4 regions of the Mesorhizobium sp. M7A.F.Ca.US.010.02.1.1 genome follow, and region 1 is predicted to be linked to each of the others. Evidence: predicted binding sites of a transcription regulator. Region 1 holds the regulator's gene; each other region holds the start of a gene.
The links. Region 1 encodes LexA, which represses DNA repair genes until DNA is damaged. Its sites were predicted from a motif close to TGTTCNNNNTGTGTTCNG; they were not measured.
Positions count from the first base shown of each region.

Region 2: the regulator LexA is predicted to act here: its motif matches at 1,669-1,686, upstream of EOA19_RS25425 (ImuA family protein).
Region 3: the regulator LexA is predicted to act here: its motif matches at 2,750-2,767, upstream of EOA19_RS28695 (helicase-related protein).
Region 4: the regulator LexA is predicted to act here: its motif matches at 1,771-1,788, upstream of EOA19_RS01365 (PA0069 family radical SAM protein).

Region 1 covers NZ_RZRV01000008.1:174,874-179,085, reverse strand. The annotation lists gene kynU (kynureninase) at 1-943, shown strand, start outside; gene lexA (transcriptional repressor LexA) at 1,355-2,095, shown strand; gene EOA19_RS11375 (ComEC/Rec2 family competence protein) at 2,089-4,212, opposite strand, start outside.
Region 2 covers NZ_RZRV01000032.1:2,582-6,793, forward strand. The annotation lists gene EOA19_RS25415 (hypothetical protein) at 305-502, opposite strand; gene EOA19_RS25420 (hypothetical protein) at 648-1,361, opposite strand; gene EOA19_RS25425 (ImuA family protein) at 1,717-2,481, shown strand; gene EOA19_RS25430 (DUF6504 family protein) at 2,393-3,916, shown strand; gene EOA19_RS25435 (error-prone DNA polymerase) at 3,913-4,212, shown strand, end outside.
Region 3 covers NZ_RZRV01000041.1:28,801-33,012, forward strand. The annotation lists gene EOA19_RS28695 (helicase-related protein) at 1-2,561, opposite strand, end outside; gene phbB (acetoacetyl-CoA reductase) at 3,282-4,007, opposite strand; gene EOA19_RS28705 (acetyl-CoA C-acetyltransferase) at 4,101-4,212, opposite strand, start outside.
Region 4 covers NZ_RZRV01000001.1:289,213-293,424, forward strand. The annotation lists gene EOA19_RS01360 (ribonuclease HII) at 1-390, opposite strand, end outside; gene EOA19_RS01365 (PA0069 family radical SAM protein) at 542-1,696, opposite strand; gene EOA19_RS01370 (glycosyltransferase) at 1,846-2,370, shown strand; gene EOA19_RS01375 (hypothetical protein) at 2,514-3,488, shown strand; gene EOA19_RS01380 (aldehyde-activating protein) at 3,496-3,918, opposite strand; gene moaB (molybdenum cofactor biosynthesis protein B) at 4,056-4,212, opposite strand, start outside.

The sequences.
Region 1 (4,212 bases):
CAACATCTACAAGGTGCTGCACGCGGCGATGGAGATGCGGCCCGGCCGGTCGGCCATCGTCGCCGAAGGTGACAGTTTTCCCACCGACCTGTACATCGCCGAAGGCGTGGCCTCGACCCGGGATGGCGTCCTGCTGCGCCTCGCGGGTGTCGACGCGCCGACCATCGAAGAGCTGATCGACGAAAACGTCGCGGTGGTGCTGGTCAATCACGTCAATTACAAATCGGGTGAACTGCGCGACATGGCGGCGCTGACGCGCAAAGCTCATGCGGCCGGAGCGCTGATCGTCTGGGATCTTTGCCACACCGCCGGCGCCCTGCCCGTCGAGCTCGATCACGCAAATGCCGATTTCGCCATCGGCTGCACCTACAAGTACCTCAACGGCGGTCCGGGCGCACCGGCCTTCATCTATGCCGCGCAGCGCCACCACGGCGATATCAGCCAGCCGCTCAGCGGCTGGTGCGGCCATGCGCGGCCCTTTGCCTTCGAACGGGGTTATGTTGCCGGCACCGGCATCCGCCGCTTTTTGTGCGGCACTCAGCCGATCCTGTCGATGCGGGCGCTCAAAGGCGCGCTTGCCATCTGGAATGACGTCGACATGGCGGCATTGCGAAAGAAGAGTGTCGCGTTGACAGAACTGTTCATCCAGCTCGTCGAAGCCAGGTGCGGCGCCTACGGTCTCACGCTGGAGACCACCCGCGACGCGACCAGGCGCGGCAGCCAGGTGTCGTTCCTTCACGATCACGGCTATCAAATCATGCGGGCGCTGATCGAGCGCGGCGTCATCGGTGATTTTCGTGCGCCATCGACCATCCGTTTCGGCTTCACGCCGCTCTATGTCGGCTACAAGGATGTGTGGCTGGCGGTTGAGGTGCTGGAGGATATTCTGCGCACGGGCGCATGGAAGGACCGCCGTTTCGCGGTCAAGGAAGCCGTTACCTGACGCAACGATCCCCGCGATCCACCGCCGCCGCCCTCACTGCCTGGCAGATGACGGAGGGCTGAATTTCCAGCCACAAATGCCAACAGACGTTGGCGTTTTGGCTCCGTTTCGTTCACGGCAAACGAACGTCCCGAAGATTGATATCGTCCTTTGTGGAGGTCGATAGACTGATAATGCCAAGCCTTGGGTCGAGGATGAGCCACAGGTCATTAACCATAATAATTTCAATGTGAGCAGGCGCATCGCCGTGCCTAGCGCCTGTTGATCGCGACCCGCTGGCAAGCGCCAAATAATTTCAGCAGCCTTAACAAATTCATTAAACTTTAAACGGTTGCAGAACACAACTGGAACAGATAGGGTTTGTTCTGGGTTTGTTTTTCGATTCTGGTTTCAGGTAACCTGGGGGCCGCCATGCTGACGCGCAAGCAACATGAACTGCTGATGTTCATCCATGAACGCCTGAAGGAGAGCGGCATTCCGCCATCCTTCGACGAGATGAAGGAGGCGCTTGACCTTGCCTCCAAATCCGGGATTCATCGGCTGATCACCGCACTTGAGGAGCGCGGCTTTATTCGCCGGTTGCCCAACCGGGCACGCGCGCTGGAAGTGCTGCGATTGCCGGACTCGATCGCGCCCGGTCTCAACGCGGCAAAGAAGTTTTCGCCAAGCGTCATCCAGGGCAGTCTCGGTCAGGGTGGCGCCCTTGGCCGGCAGATCAAGCCGGCGCCTTCGCGGATGCCCTCGCCCGGCAATGATGACGATGCGGTCTCCGCCGTGTCGATCCCGGTCATGGGCCGTATCGCCGCCGGTGTGCCGATCGATGCCATCCAGCATCAGACGCATTCGATCTCGGTGCCGCCGGATATGATCATGGGCGGCGCCCACTATGCGCTGGAGGTCAAGGGTGACTCGATGATCGAGGCCGGCATCTTCGATGGCGACACCGTCATAATCCGCAACGCCGACACCGCCCAGCCAGGCGAGATCATCGTGGCGCTGGTCGATGAAGAGGAAGCGACGCTGAAGCGGTTCCGCCGCAAGGGCGCTTCGATTGCTCTCGAAGCCGCCAATCCGGCCTATGAAACCCGTATTTTCGGCCCGGACAGGGTCAAGGTGCAAGGCAAGCTCGTCGGCCTGATCCGCCGCTACTGAGGCGGCTGTGGGTTGGCCGCTGGCTTCTCCGGTTTCTTGAAGGGTGCCAGCCCCCTTGCCTCACGAGAGTATTTGCGTTGCGTGTGCCAGGGCCGATATGGGCTGTCCACCGCGAAGCTGATCGTCGCCGGCGTGGTCGCCGATTGGCGATCGAAGAAGACCGCGGCACTGCCTTTGCGAGCCAGTTGCCGCTTGGTGATGACGAGAACCAGCGGATTGTGACAGGCGTCATACGCGGTGGCGTCATTGATGACGATCAGCTCGGCGAAGCCGCAGGCTTTCCAGGCGTCCTTGCGGTCCTCGACATAGGCAATGATCGCACCGGACATGTGCCTGGCCACGCAAACGCCTGAGGAGCAATAGAACGGCGATCCCAGCGGCAGATCAACGGCATCCGCGACATCGAATTGCCCATCGCTGTTGTCGAACACCTCTGGCACGACGATGGTTTCTGATGTCAGGGCGCGTTTCCAGTTGTCGACGGTGAATTCGTTCGGCCGTTCCCGGCTGACGGCAAGCTCGCCGCCACCGATCGGCAACGCCACCAGCCGGGCGTCTTCCGAGATTAGCACATCCGGCGTGCGCGTATCCGAGACGGTCAGCAAGCCTGCCAGCGCGAATGGCAGAGCAGCGAGCCGCAGCCAAGTTGTCGCCATTGTCGCGATGACCAGGGCAATTGCCACCAACAGGACCGACTGCTGCGAAATCAGCCCGACCCCATCGACAGGCGAACGCTCGGAGATCCAGCCTGATATGGCAATCATCATCGTCAGGCCCTTACCCATCAGGTAGAGAGCCGGCCAATCCAATCCGAAAGGCATCAACAGCGCGCTGGCGACGGCCAGGAACATGACGACGGTGACGATCGGCATTACCGCGAGATTGGCAAACAGGCTGAGCGGCGAGACACGCTGAAAATGCCAGATGGCAAACAGCGTCGTCGCGCTTCCCGCGATGATCGAGGTCATGGCAAGGCCGGTTGCCGCCAGCAGGAATTTTCGCGTCAGGAAACCGGGCACGGATCGCTTTGGCGGCGGCGGTCTTGCTTTTCCCGCGCGGTGATCCGCCCAGCCGGCATAGGCGCCGACCAGAGCCGCGGTCGCGGCGAACGACATCTGAAAACTCGGGCCGACCACCTCATGCGGCGACACCACGATGACGGCGATCGCCGAGATCGCCAGATTGCGCATGGTGAGTGCTGCTCGATCGAACAGCACGGCAATCAGCATCACCGCCAGCATGATGAAGCTGCGCTCGGCGGCAACGACGACTCCAGAGATGATGAGATAGGCCGCGATCGAGAACAGCGCGGCGGCAGCGGCATACTTCTTGACCGGGCGACGCGCGGAAAAGTCGGGAAACAAGGCGAAGGCGCCGCGCAGCAATCCCATGATGGTGCCCGCGACCAGCGCCATATGCAGTCCCGAAATGGAGATGATGTGGTAGATGCCGGTACGTCGCATCGCCTCATTGATCTCATCGGGAATGCCGGCGCGCACGCCGACGATGAGCGCCGCGGCGATCTCGCCTTCGGCGCCGCCGACGCTGGCCCTGATATGGTCGGCGATGCCTTCACGGGCTTTTTCCACGCTAGAGGAAATTCGGGCCGACAGCGGCATGTCGCCATCGTCGCTAACGACAAGCTTTGGATTGCCGAGAAAGAATCCGCTGCCGCCGATGCCGGCAAAATAGCTGTCGAAGGAGAAGTCATAGCTGTCCGGCCGCACCGGCCCGGTCGGCGGCAAGAGCTTGGCATATCCGGTGATGAGGGAGCCGGCGGTCACGTCAGCCGGGATCTTGCGTGCCGAAAGCCGCACCCGTTCCGGCGCATAGCGCAGTTTCGGTCTTGCGGTCGATGTCACGTCGATGGTCAGCCGGATACGGCCGGTTTCCATCCGGTCGAGCGAGACGACGCGGCCGGTGACTTGCGTCGAAATTTCCGAGCCCAACATTTGTGTGCCCGCACGCCACGTCTCGACCTTGGCAGCAAGCAGTCCTAGGGCGCACAAAAGTGCCGCCATGAAACACAGATGGGTCTTTGGCCATGAGCGCGAGACCAGCGCACAGATCCCCGTCAGAATGACAACCGCGACAGGTCTCGCAAAGTCGGGTTCAGC
Region 2 (4,212 bases), on a different contig from region 1:
AGCCGGCCCTCCCAAATCCGGGAACGATGTTAGCGGAGAGCGCTACATCGCCGGGCCCACCATTGGGCGCGTCTTTTACTACCGCCGGCATGCAGCGTGAGCAAGTCGTGATCGATCGCAGCGGCAGTCCGTCAACCCGGCGCCGCGAGTTGTGCGCGAGAGCACTGGCTTCCGAGCGTTTCCTCCAGCCGAGCCATTCGGCGACTGACAACGGATTCGCGACGCCCGCCACGATACGCCTCGTCCCTGCGTGATCTACCGAAGCTCCTGGCTTCGGCTTTTTCTGATCTGGCACATCGTACACTCAGTGCGTCCGGCCGGAGCGGAGATGCATCTCGATCTTATTGATTGCCTTGGTGAGGACATCGACTGCCTGCAGATTGACCGCGAAGTCGAAGTTCCCTTGCGCCGTTTCGAATATCAGAACGCCGACCTTGGCTAAGTCGTCGCTCATCATGCCTATTCCAATGCCGGTCGGCATATAGGGTGGTTTTTCTGACATGGTTCTCTCCTCGGATGCGGTGTGGGCCTGTCGGGCTTTTGGCCATCCAGCGTGCGACCTGGAGTGGCCAAGCACGATCGATCGACGATGGCCGTGTAACCCGTCTATTCGAAATGCATCGACTGGCCGCGCATCATCGCCAGGGTCAGTGCAATTGCAGCATTTGCAGGTGGCTTCTCCATAAGCAGGCAGCCGTCGAAATCGCGCCATGCCGCCATGCGCAATTCTTCATCATCTTCGCTGGCTGCAGGATCAAAAACGTGGGCATCATAGGGATCCCGGTCAATCTCGATCGTCCAGCCCTTGAGCGCCTTGCGAGCCATTTCTTCAACCTGGGCGAGGTCGCTGGTGAAGAAGGGGATACGGTCGCATCTTCCGAAAGCGGCTCAACCCGATCCTGCGTCGGCCGCTCGGGCACCCAACCAAGAACGAAGGCAATATCGAAATCGATCTGGCGGTCCGGACCGGCTGTAACCTCAAGCCGTTTGACGACGTCAGGATAGAGCTGCTTGCGCGCCGGCCACGTGTCCGAAAGCGCCTCGGCTCGCAATCTCGTGCGGGGAACGTCGATCAGTTCCATGACCTGATGGTGCGGGACTTTGTCCTGCGGCCAGCCCGCACAACATGCAATTGTCGCAGCCTCGTCGGCTTCTTCCCAGGCCGAAGCAGCCTGGTCCTCGTTCTCGGTTGGCTGGTCGTCTTCCGGAAAGCCTTTGATATCCCACCCTTCCAACGCGAATAAACCTTCCGCGCCTTGCAAAGCCGTAATGCCGGCGCGTGCGAAGACTGCTTCGGCTGCCGCGACCCCGCGTGCCAGTTCCTCGGGCGTTGCCCCTTCAATGTTCAAGCGAAGTTCCATGGTTCGCCTCCTGTATCAATCCTCCCTGTAGTGAACAAAATAAGAACAAAGGTGTCAATAGACTCCTGATGGTCTACACGCGGACCACCATCCCGCGCGCGACAATGTCCGCAATTGCGGAAGCGCGCAGGACTGCGGTATACGCCGTTTTTGGGCGCCGTCGGCCGCCGGCGCGAACATCCAACAGGACAGGTGGCCTTCGACGCCTCGTCTGTTGGCAAACGGTTCTGCCGGTGTCCCCGGGCGGTCGCGACAAACATTTCTTCCGCAGCGCCACCTCACCACGCCATTGACTCTTCATTAGGAAGAGAACAAATGAGGAACATATCATCAGCATTTCGCGTTCAGGGGACAAATGAGTGCATCGGCGCCAAACGCTGTCATATCCGATCTTCGAAATCGCATTTCGCGTCTCGAAGGCGGTAATGCGCGCGAAAGAGCGGTGCTCCCATTCGGTATCTCCTCTATCGACAGTCATCTGCCAGGCGGGGGTGTGGCGCTTGGCGCACTTCATGAAGTTGCCGGCGGCGGCAATGGAGCGATCGATGGCGCCGCAGCGTCGCTTTTTGCAGCCGGGATTGCAGCGAGGACCCAAGGCAAGGTGCTGTGGTGCGTGACGCGCCAGGATCTGTTTGCGCCGGCAATCGCCCAGGTCGGACTGCATCCCGACCGGGTGGTCTATGTCGAAGCCGGTGACGACAAATCCTTGCTCGCCTGCTTCGAGGAAGGTCTGCGGCATGTCGGGCTTGGAGCTGTGGTCGCGGAAGTGGCGCGCCTGTCCATGACTGCCTCGCGCCGGTTGCAACTGGCATCGGAAGGCTCCGGCGCGATAGGCATCGCCATCCGCCGCTGGCGCCGCCAGACCGAAGCCGCCGATTTCGGGCAGCCGACGGCCTCTGTCACCCGCTGGCGGGTTTCCGTGTTGCCGTCGCAAGCGCTGCCGGTGCCCGGCGTTGGCCGGGCGCGATGGCAACTTGAACTGATCAAATCTCGTGGAGGGGAAACACTCGATATCGAAGTGGAGGCTTGTGATGCCAAGGGTCGTCTCGCTCTTCCTTCCAAACTGGTCGACCGACCGGCTCAGAAGGAAATTGGGCGACGTCTCGCCGCCACCGGATAAGCCTTTGGTGCTGGTCGGGCGGCATGGTAGTCGTCGCATGGTGACTGCGGTGGATCGCGCGGCAATAGAAGCAGGCTTGCGCGTCGGAATGCTCGCGACGAAGGCACAGGCCCTCGTGCAGGGCCTGGCGGTTATGGACGCCGAGCCCGATGCCGACGCGGAGGCATTGGAGCGGCTGGCGCTATGGGCGTTGAGACGCTATGCGCCCATCGCCGCTGTGGATACTCCGGACGGATTGGTCATGGAGACCACTGGCGCCGATCACCTTCATGGCGGCGAACAGTTGATGCTGGCCGATATGGTCGAGCGTCTCGGCCAGGTCGGCTTCTCGGCGCGGTCAGCGATTGCCGATAGCTGGGGTGCCGCTCATGCCGTTGCGCGCTACGTGCGGCAGACCGTCAGCGTGGTCGCTGTCAATGCAACCTGTGATGCGATCCTTCCTCTGCCCATCGCGGCACTGCGGTTGCCCGATGCGATCGTCAGCGGTCTGCGGGTTTTGGGCTTCGACAGAGTAGGCGAGCTTCTGAAGCAACCACGCGGGCCACTGATCCTGCGCTTCGGACCGGAACTGGGTCGTCGCCTTGACCAGGCTGCTGGACGCCTTGCCGAACCGATAGAACCCGTGCGGCCAGCCGATGTGGTCGAGGTAAAACGAGCCTTCGGCGAACCCATCGGTGCGGCCGAGACGATCGCCCGCTACATCGGCAAGCTTGTTCAAGCGCTATGTGTCGAGCTGGAGACCAAGGGCCTTGGCGCCCGGCGGCTCGACCTGCTGTTCTACCGGGTCGACAACAGCATCCAAGCCATTCGCGTCGGCACTGCCTTGCCGGTCCGCGACGTGAAGCGGCTGACGCGTTTGTTATGCGACAAGATCGAGAAGATCGATCCGGGTTTCGGCATCGAGTTGATGCGCTTGTCCGCACCCTTGGCCGAGCCGTTGACGCCCAAGCAGACCATCTCCTCACTCATCGAGCAACCGGACGCTGACATCTCAGACCTGATCGACATCCTCGGCAATCGTGTCGGCGAGGAGAAGCTGTATCGGTTTACCCCCGTGGCAAGCGACGTGCCCGAGCGATCGTTCCGGCGCGTGGCGCCGGCATCGGCCGAAACCGGCCAGGCATGGCCAGATCATTGGCCGCGGCCGGCTCGTCTGTTTGCGGTGCCGGAGCCCATCGAGGCGATAGCGTTGCTGCCGGATCATCCGCCGGCTAGCTTTACCTGGAGAGGCATCCGCCGACGGGTCAAGCGCGCCGATGGCCCCGAGCGGGTCTTTGGCGAATGGTGGAAGCGTGATGCCGAGCTTGCCGCCGTGCGCGACTATTTTCAGGTCGAAGACGAGGCCGGCGAGCGGTTCTGGATCTATCGCGCCGGCGACGGCGAGGATGCCGCGACCGGTTCGCATCGCTGGTTCCTGCATGGCATCTTCGGATGACTGCGTCCTATATCGAACTCCAGTGCACCTCGCATTTTTCCTTCCTGCGCGGCGCCAGCTCCTGCGAGGAATTGTTTGCGCAGGCCGCAATCATGGCCCTGCCGGCGCTTGCCATCTGTGACCGCAACAGCCTGGCTGGCGTTGTTCGGGCTCACGAGGCTGCAAAGGCAACCGGCGTCAGGCTGATCGTCGGCTGCCGGCTTGATCTGGCGGAAAAGATTTCCATCCTGGTCTATCCAACGGATCGCGCGGCCTATTCGCGGCTTTGCCGTTTGCTGTCGCTGGGCAAGAAGCGT
Region 3 (4,212 bases), on a different contig from region 1:
TCGGCCTGCTCGGCTCGTGCAGCTTCTTCCGTCGCAAGCTTCGCCACCGCCGCTTCGCGCGCGGCATTGTCCTGTGCTTCGAGCCGCGCCTTGACCTCGACGGCCGGCTTCGGCTCGGCACGATAGCCGAGACCCTTGAGGATTTCTTCCATGTCGTCGGCGGTGGCGCCGAGGATCGACATCATCGGCGGCGTCACCATGAAGGACTGGCCGTCATAGGCGCCGTCCGGGCGCTGACCGAGGCCGGGCTTCCAGTTGGTCGCCGGACGGATCAGATCCGCCAGCCGTTCCAGTATGTCGATGCGCACGGCGCGACGGCCGAGATTGCGGTAGCCGGCAAGCTTGTAGAACGTCTTGTCGAAAGCAGGATCGATCACCACCGAGGTGCGACCCGAGGCGAGCGCATGGACCACGTCGCCAAAGCCCGGCTTGTCCTTGCCGTCGTTCTTCAGCGCCCACAGCAATGTCACCAGCCCGGCAGGCGCCGGCTTGATCAGCGCCGGCACGAAGACATGGTAGGCGCCGAAGCGCACGCCAAGCCGGCGAAGGGCGGCGCGGCCTTCCTGGTCGAGCGACTTCATCTCCTCGGCGATGTCGCGGCGGTTGATGAGGCCGAAATTCTCGACCAGCTGGAAGGCGATGCCGCGGCCGATGCCAGAAATCTGGTCGGCGTTCCTGAGGTCGACCAGCGGCTTCAGCAGCGACTCGATCTGGAAATTGACGAATCGCTCTGCACGCGCGGCGACCTTGTCGCGCGCCGGGCCGGTCAGCTGTTCGTCGGCCAGCAGCACCAGGCGCGGCTTCAGCGCGTCTTCGCCTGATACCAGCGTGCCGATCGGCGCGCCGATCCAGCGCAGCGTACCATCCGAGCCAAGCGCGATGTCGCCATTGGCCGAGGCGCCGAAGCGTTCGGCGCGCGCTTCGAACTCGGCGGCCAGCGCCTTCTGGGCGGCGGTGCGCACCGCCTTGGCGTCTTCGCCGCCGGCGGTCTGGTCGGCGGTGAAGCGGAACCCTTGCAACTCGCCGACATGGTGGCCTTCGACAAGGACGGTTCCGGTAGGACTAATTTCGGCTTCGGGCATGGTATTTTCTCTAAGGCGCCGCATGAGGACGGAAGTCCTGCGGTCTACGAAGCGTTTCGTCAACCGCTCATGCAGCGCATCCGACAATCTGTCTTCGATTTCGCGCGTCTTTTCCTGCCAGTGTGCCTGATCGGCCAGCCAGCCGGGCCGGTTCGACACGAATGTCCAGGTGCGGATCTGGGCAATGCGATGCGACAGCGTGTCGATATCGCCCTCGGTGGTATCGGCGCGGCGCACCTGCTCGGCCATGTAATTCTCGTCGACATGGCCGTAGCGTGCGAGGTCCGTGTAAATGGAAGCGATGAGGTCGGCATGCTGCGCCGGCGCGATCCTGCGGTAGTCGGGCAGCGCGCAGGCTTCCCACAGCAGCGCCACGCGCTTGGCATTGGTGGTGAGTGCGCGAATGTCCTCGTCGCGCGATAGATGCTCGAGCGCCTGTGCATCGACGGCAGGCAATGCCCGCGTCAGTCCCTCGACGGGGGCGTTGGTCTCGATCGAGCGCTTCAGCGCGTCGAGGCTGGCAAAGTCGAAATGCGCGGTGCGCCACTGCAGCACCTTCACCGGATCGAAATCATGGCCTTCGATCTTCTTGATCAGCTCTTCGTCCAGCGGGTCGACCTGGCCGGTGACACCGAACGTACCGTCACGCAGATGCCGGCCGGCGCGGCCGGCGATCTGGCCGAGCTCGGCCGCGGTCAGGTTGCGATACTGGAAGCCGTCGAACTTGCGGTTCTGGGCGAAGGCGACGTGGTCGAGATCGAGGTTGAGACCCATGCCGATGGCATCGGTGGCGATGAGATAATCGACATCGCCGGACTGGAACAGCGCCACCTGGGCGTTGCGGGTGCGCGGCGAGAGCGCGCCGAGCACAACGGCGGCACCGCCCTGCTGGCGGCGGATCAGCTCGGCGATGGCGTAGACCTCGTCGGCCGAGAAGGCGACGATCGCCGTGCGCCGCGGCAGGCGGGTCAGCTTCTTGGAGCCGGCATAGGCAAGATGCGACAGCCTCGGCCGCGTCACCACCGAGACACCCCTCAGCAGGCGCTGCAGAATGCCATGCATGGTGGCTGCACCGAGCAGCAGCGTTTCCTGGCGGCCGCGCAGATGCAGGATGCGGTCGGTGAAGATGTGGCCACGCTCGAGGTCGCCGGCGAGCTGCACTTCGTCGATGGCGACGAAGGCGGCGTCGGTCTCGCGCGGCATGGCCTCGACAGTGCAGACCGAATATCTGGCGCCCGGCGGCTGGATCTTTTCCTCGCCGGTGATCAGCGCCACTTTGTGGGCGCCGACCTTTTCGCAGACACGGGCGTAGACCTCGCGCGCCAGCAGCCTGAGCGGCAGGCCGATGATACCACTCTCATGCGCCACCATGCGCTCGATTGCGAGATGGGTCTTGCCGGTGTTGGTCGGCCCGAGCACGGCGGTCACGTCGCGGCCCGACAGGATCAGCGGCTCGGTGTGTTTGGGCTGGATGTTCATCAACCTAGAATAAGGCTTCTGGGACCTGGAAATAAGGCTTCTTGGCCTCTGGTTGTCGGGAGCGTGCCTCAAATGGCGCGTATGACAGGCGACACATAGGGATTTCGGGCGCGAAGCGAAAGCGGAATGTTCCGTCGGCGGCGAGAAGGTGGTTTTGTCAAGCTTTCAATCGGCTGCGGATTAACGGATAGAACGAGTCTGGAACGAATCGGCGACGAATCAGTGACTCCTGCAGATTCAGCTTTTGTTCACGGCTACATGTGGATTTCGCGACCGCGAGTCGCACCACATGCTGAATCGCTGAACTGGCCCGTTTGATGCTAAGAGGGCGTTGCCGTTAACCTTTGCCTGGAAACAATCACGGTGGCTTGGCGCGCCTCGACCAACATTATGAAATTGTTGATCTTTCTTAACCTGCGTTAAGCAGTTGGGCAGGCGATTCCGGCTGTCGTCGTTAACGTTCAGCTCATAGCCGGAACGAATCGGCGACGAATCGGCGATGGCGTAATTTTCCCGATTTGTTCACCCCAATATCTTGTGTTGTGAACAGTTTATCCACCGAGAATCCACAGGTTGCCAGGGAGCTTTTGCACAGGGCGGCTGCCGGCTGTTAACCTTCGCGTGCCGAATTGGGTCAGCTACGGTCGCGAGCACGTCAAAGGGACCGTGCCGGAAACGGGCCGGTGTGCCGGCCCGTCGATCTCCTACATCGCCACGTCATCAGGCGAAGTATTGGCCACCGTTGGCCGTGATGGTCGAGCCGGTGATGAAGCCGGCATCTTCGGATGCGAGGAAGACGACGCAGCGCGCGATCTCTTCCGGTTCGCCGAGGCGGCCGACGGGGATTTGCGGGATGATGCGGTCGTTGAGCACCCTCTCGTCGATCGCCTTGACCATCTCGGTGGCGATGTAGCCAGGGCAGATGACGTTGACGGTGATGCCCGCGCGAGCTCCCTCTTGAGCGAGGGCTTTGCTGAAACCGATGTCGCCAGCCTTCGCGGCGGAATAGTTGACCTGGCCGGCCTGGCCTTTCTGGCCGTTGATCGACGAGATGGTGATGACGCGGCCGAACTTGCGGTCGCGCATGCCGCTCCACAGCGGATGCGTCATGTTGAAGACGCCGGACAGGTTGGTGTCGATGACCTCTTTCCACTGCTCGCGCGTGATCTTGTGGAACATGGCGTCGCGGGTGATGCCGGCATTGTTGACTAGCACCGAGACCGGGCCGAGATCGGCCTCGACCTGCTTGATGCCGGCCGCGCAGGAATCATAGTCGGCGACCGACCATTTGTAGACCGGAATGCCGGTCTCGGCCTTGAATTTCGCCGCTGCGGCGTCATTGCCGGCGTAGTTCGCGGCAACCGAATAGCCGACGGTCTTCAATGCGATCGAGATCGCCGCCCCGATGCCGCGCGATCCGCCTGTGACGATTGCTACCTTGGTCATGCATTTCCCCTTTTTTTGATACCGCCCTGTTGTCGGGCTTGGCAGGCACTGGATACAGAACGGGCGGCTCGCGCCGCCCGGTTGGTGAGTTCTTCAGAGTGCTTCGATACACATGGCGACGCCCATGCCGCCGCCGATGCACAGGGTAGCGAGACCCTTCTTGGCGCCGCGCCGGCGCATCTCGAAGACCAGCGTGTTGAAGACA
Region 4 (4,212 bases), on a different contig from region 1:
ATCAGCGAGGGCTAGTTTCGGTCGGACCGACAGTCCGACAAGGGCGCGCCGCATGGCTTCCAGGCTTGCCTTGAGGATGTTGCTGCCGTCGATGCCCTCGGCACTGATTGAGGCCATCGAGACCGCCTGCGCGGAGCCAAGAATTCGCAGGAACAAGGCCTCACGCTGCAAATGGCTGAGGCGTTTGGAATCGTCGAGGCCGTCCGGAATGTTGGCGGGATCAAGCACCACGGCCGCGGCGACCACCGGCCCGGCCAGGGGGCCACGGCCGGCCTCGTCCATCCCGGCGACCGGCCACAGGCCCTCCGCCATCGCCTTCGTCTCGAAGGAGAAGTCAGGCTTCTCGATGATCTCAAAGAGAGGCGGAGAATCAGAACGCGCGCGAGCCATGTTGCGGCGAGGTTCGCATCGGCTCTGATTCTCCGCAAGTCCCTCCGGGTCGGGTGGGGCGCCGGACCGGGAGGGCACCGTCTGCAGGCCGGGGCAGGCCGGACGGGATTCTGGTGCCGCGACGGATCAAACCACCGCGACGAATTGTCTCTCAAAGCAGCGTCAGCTGCACCTGGTCTTTCCCGGCGGCAACGAACTGGTCGGTCCGCAGCGTGCGCCGTTCGGCATTGAGGCCGAGCCGCTTGGCTGTGATCTCGAAGCGCCGGCCGATCTGCCAGGCGTAGGGACCGGCGCCCTTCATGCGCTTGCCCCATTCCGAATCGTAGTCCTTGCCGTCGCGCATCGAGCGGACCAGCGACATCACATGGCGGTAGCGGTCGGGATAATGGCGCAGCAGCCAATCCTTGAAGATCGGGCTGACCTCCAGCGGCAGGCGCAGGATCACGTAGCCCGCTTCGCGCGCGCCGGCCGCACGTGCGGAATCGAGGATGCGTTCCATCTCCGGATCGGTCAGGCCCGGAATGATAGGAGCCACCATGACCGACGCCGGAATGCCGGCATCCGAAAGCTGCCGGATCGCTTCCAGCCGCTTGGTCGGTGTCGACGCGCGCGGCTCCATGGTGCGCGCCAGCATACGGTCGAGCGTCGTCACCGACAGCGCCACCTTGGCGAGCCCGCGTTCGGCCATGCGTGACAGGATATCGATATCGCGCGTCACCAGAGCGGACTTTGTCACGATGCCGACTGGATGGCCGCGCGCTTCCAGCACTTCGAGAATTTCGCGCATGATCCGGTATTGCTTCTCGATCGGCTGGTAGGGGTCGGTGTTGGTGCCGATGGCGATGGTGCGCGGCTGGTAGCTGTCTTTCGAAAGCTCCTTGTCAAGCAAGCGCGCCGCATCAGGCTTGGCGAACAACTTCGATTCGAAATCCAGACCCGGCGACAGGCCCATGAACGCGTGCGTCGGGCGGGCAAAGCAATAGACGCAGCCATGCTCGCAGCCGCGATAGGGGTTGATGGAACGGTCGAAGGAAATGTCGGGCGATTCGTTGCGGGTGATGATTGTGCGCGGCTTCTCGACCTGCACTTCGGTCTTGAAGGGTGGCAGTTCCTCCAGCGAATTCCAGCCATCGTCGAACACGTGCCGGCTGACCGGCTCGAACCGGCCGGACGGATTGATACCCGCTGACCTGCCGCGGTTGCGGTCCGGGCGGACACGCATGCCGCTCTGCTCGACCATCGCGTTGGCCATCTCGGCTCTTCCTGCTCCGAAAGCTGCAATGTCGGCGCGCACGATCTGTTCCATTTTCGCCCGCTCCCAGGGACTGTCCATGTTGTGTCGAATCGCTCTGCTCATGAAATTATTCCTATTTCGTTGATAAGAACAAAGCAAGAACTTTCTATGGTGCGATGCAAAACTGGCGCTGTCGGGCGCTTTCCGCTATTCGGCTAAGGATGCTCAGTGTTCTCATCGAAACCCGCAACGACGAGGAGGGCCTCGCCCGCACGCTCGCCTCGTTGATTGGCGGCGCGGTCGAAGGCGTGGTGCGTGAAGTCATCGTCTGCGACACAGGCTCTACCGACCAGACGCATCATGTGGCCGAGCATGCCGGCTGTCAGTACGTGACGGGCGGTGTCGCTGCCGGCATCCGCCAGGCCAAGGGGGATTGGTTGCTGCTCCTGGAGCCGGGCGCGCGGCTGGTGGAGGGCTGGATCGATGAAGTTGTCGCCCATACGGCCAGGCAGACCATGGCGGCACGGTTTTCGCGCACGCGAGCCAGTCGCACGCCATTCCTGGCCCGGGTCTTTTCGGGAAACCGCGCCTTGGCCGACGGCTTGCTGATCAGCAAGCGTCAGGCGGCGGCCGCGGCCAAGAGTGCCGGCAGTGCCGAGGCCATCGCCCGCGGCCTCGCGACGAAGCGGCTCGACGCCGAAATCTGGATGGCGCCGGCCAAGCAGGAGCGCCGCCCCTCGACGTGATTTTTTGCAGTTGCTCAGGTCATTGTGCATTGCACAAAGTTTGACGCGGGGTTAGCTTCCGTTCAAGCGGGAATTGGGTTTGGGTCATGCCGAGAGGCGAGCACCGATGCGGCATCGGTGGTGCTCTCATAGCCGAGGACCCAATGAAGCTTTCAACCCCCGACACATCCGGCGCGGCCAGTCTCGAGGCCATTGCGCGCAACGGCAGCCTGCTGCGGCGCATCGCCGTGCGTATTCCAACCTATCTGACGGACCTGCGTGAGAACCCTGCCTGGCTGCCGATGTTCGTGTTGGCGCGCACCATGCCCGGACGCCGCATGCATTGGCTCGGCGCAAAGCGCGCCCGCCCGGTCGCCAATGCCGGGGATACGATGTTTGCCGGTGTCGAACGGGGAGCGGTCGTCGATGCGTTGCGCTCCGACGGGCTGTTCTCAGGCCTGGTCCTGCCGCCTGATATCCATGAAGAGATCGCCGACTTCGCCGGGCGCACGCCTTGCTTCGGCAATTTCGACCGCCGTCTCGAATTCATGCCGGGGGAACATGCCGAGGCCGAGAAACGCCTTGGCCGCTCGCTGCTTAGCGGGCATTTTTTCGAGCGCATCCTCGACTGCCCGGCGGCGCTTGCCATCCAGCGCGATCCGCTGCTTCTGGATATTGCCGCGCACTATCTCGGCGGCCAGGCGAAACTGATCACGACGCGGGTCTGGTGGAGTTTTCCCACAGGTGCCGCTTCGGATGCCGACAAGAACCTCGCCTCGCTCGGCAAGTATCATTTTGACCTCGACGACTGGCGCATGCTGAAATTCTTCTTCTACCTCAAGCCGGTCGACGCCGACACCGGTCCGCATGTCTATGTCAGGGGCAGCCACAAGCGCCGCAGCCTAAAGCATCAGCTTACCCTTCTGGTCGGCCATCCCGCGCAACAGGTTCTGGATGTCTATGGCGAGCAGAGCCCGGTGACGCTGACCGGCGAGGCCGGTCTCGGCTTCGTCGAGGACCCCTTTGGCTTTCATATGGGCACCGTGCCGGCACGCACGCCGCGACTGATGATGGAAGTCGGCTTCGGCGTATCGCCGCCGTCGCGCCGACGGTTTCATGGCGAGCCGGTCATCCGCTGAGAGCTGCCTATCCGAAGCTCATCTCGACAGGCGTCCAGTGAGCGCGGCGCCTGGCTTGGCGCTGTGCCCGGCTTTCGGCATCGAAGTCGACACGAGCCGGCTCCTGATTGAACCGCTCTCGGTCGTCCAGGGCGTTGATGATGACGATCGCCCTTGCGTCATCCTCTCCGGCGATTGCGGCGACATAGACGCCGCAATCCCGGCAGATCAAATAGTCGGCCGTCCTCAGCCCGAACTGATATTTTCGCAATCGCGCCTCATCCTTGACCGAGATGGTCAGTCTGCCGTCCGGATCGGCAATGGCGCGCGAACCATGTCTGACACAGAACGAGCATTGGCAGGCGCGAACTTCGATTTGCGATGGGTCGAGTTCGGTTGAAAATGCAAGGCGTATGTTGCCGCAATGGCATCCGCCGGTATGCGTGGTCATGGTTCTGCCTTGTCGTGATGGCGATGATCGCCTTCAGGCAAGGTACTTTTCCGAGGTTCGGTTTGGAATGGTGTTTCGAAGGCACCGGTGCTGTTCTGCCTGCAAAAGCGGCGTGGAACCGACGCTTTGCCTGGCTTTTACAAAGCCGATTTGCCGCGCCGTAAATGCTCGTCCAGGCGCGGCATGATCTCGACGAAGTTGCACGGCATGTGCCGGTAGTCGAGCTGCGCTTTCAGGATGCCGTCCCACGCGTCCTTGCAGGCGCCTGGCGAACCCGGCAGCACGAAGACGAAG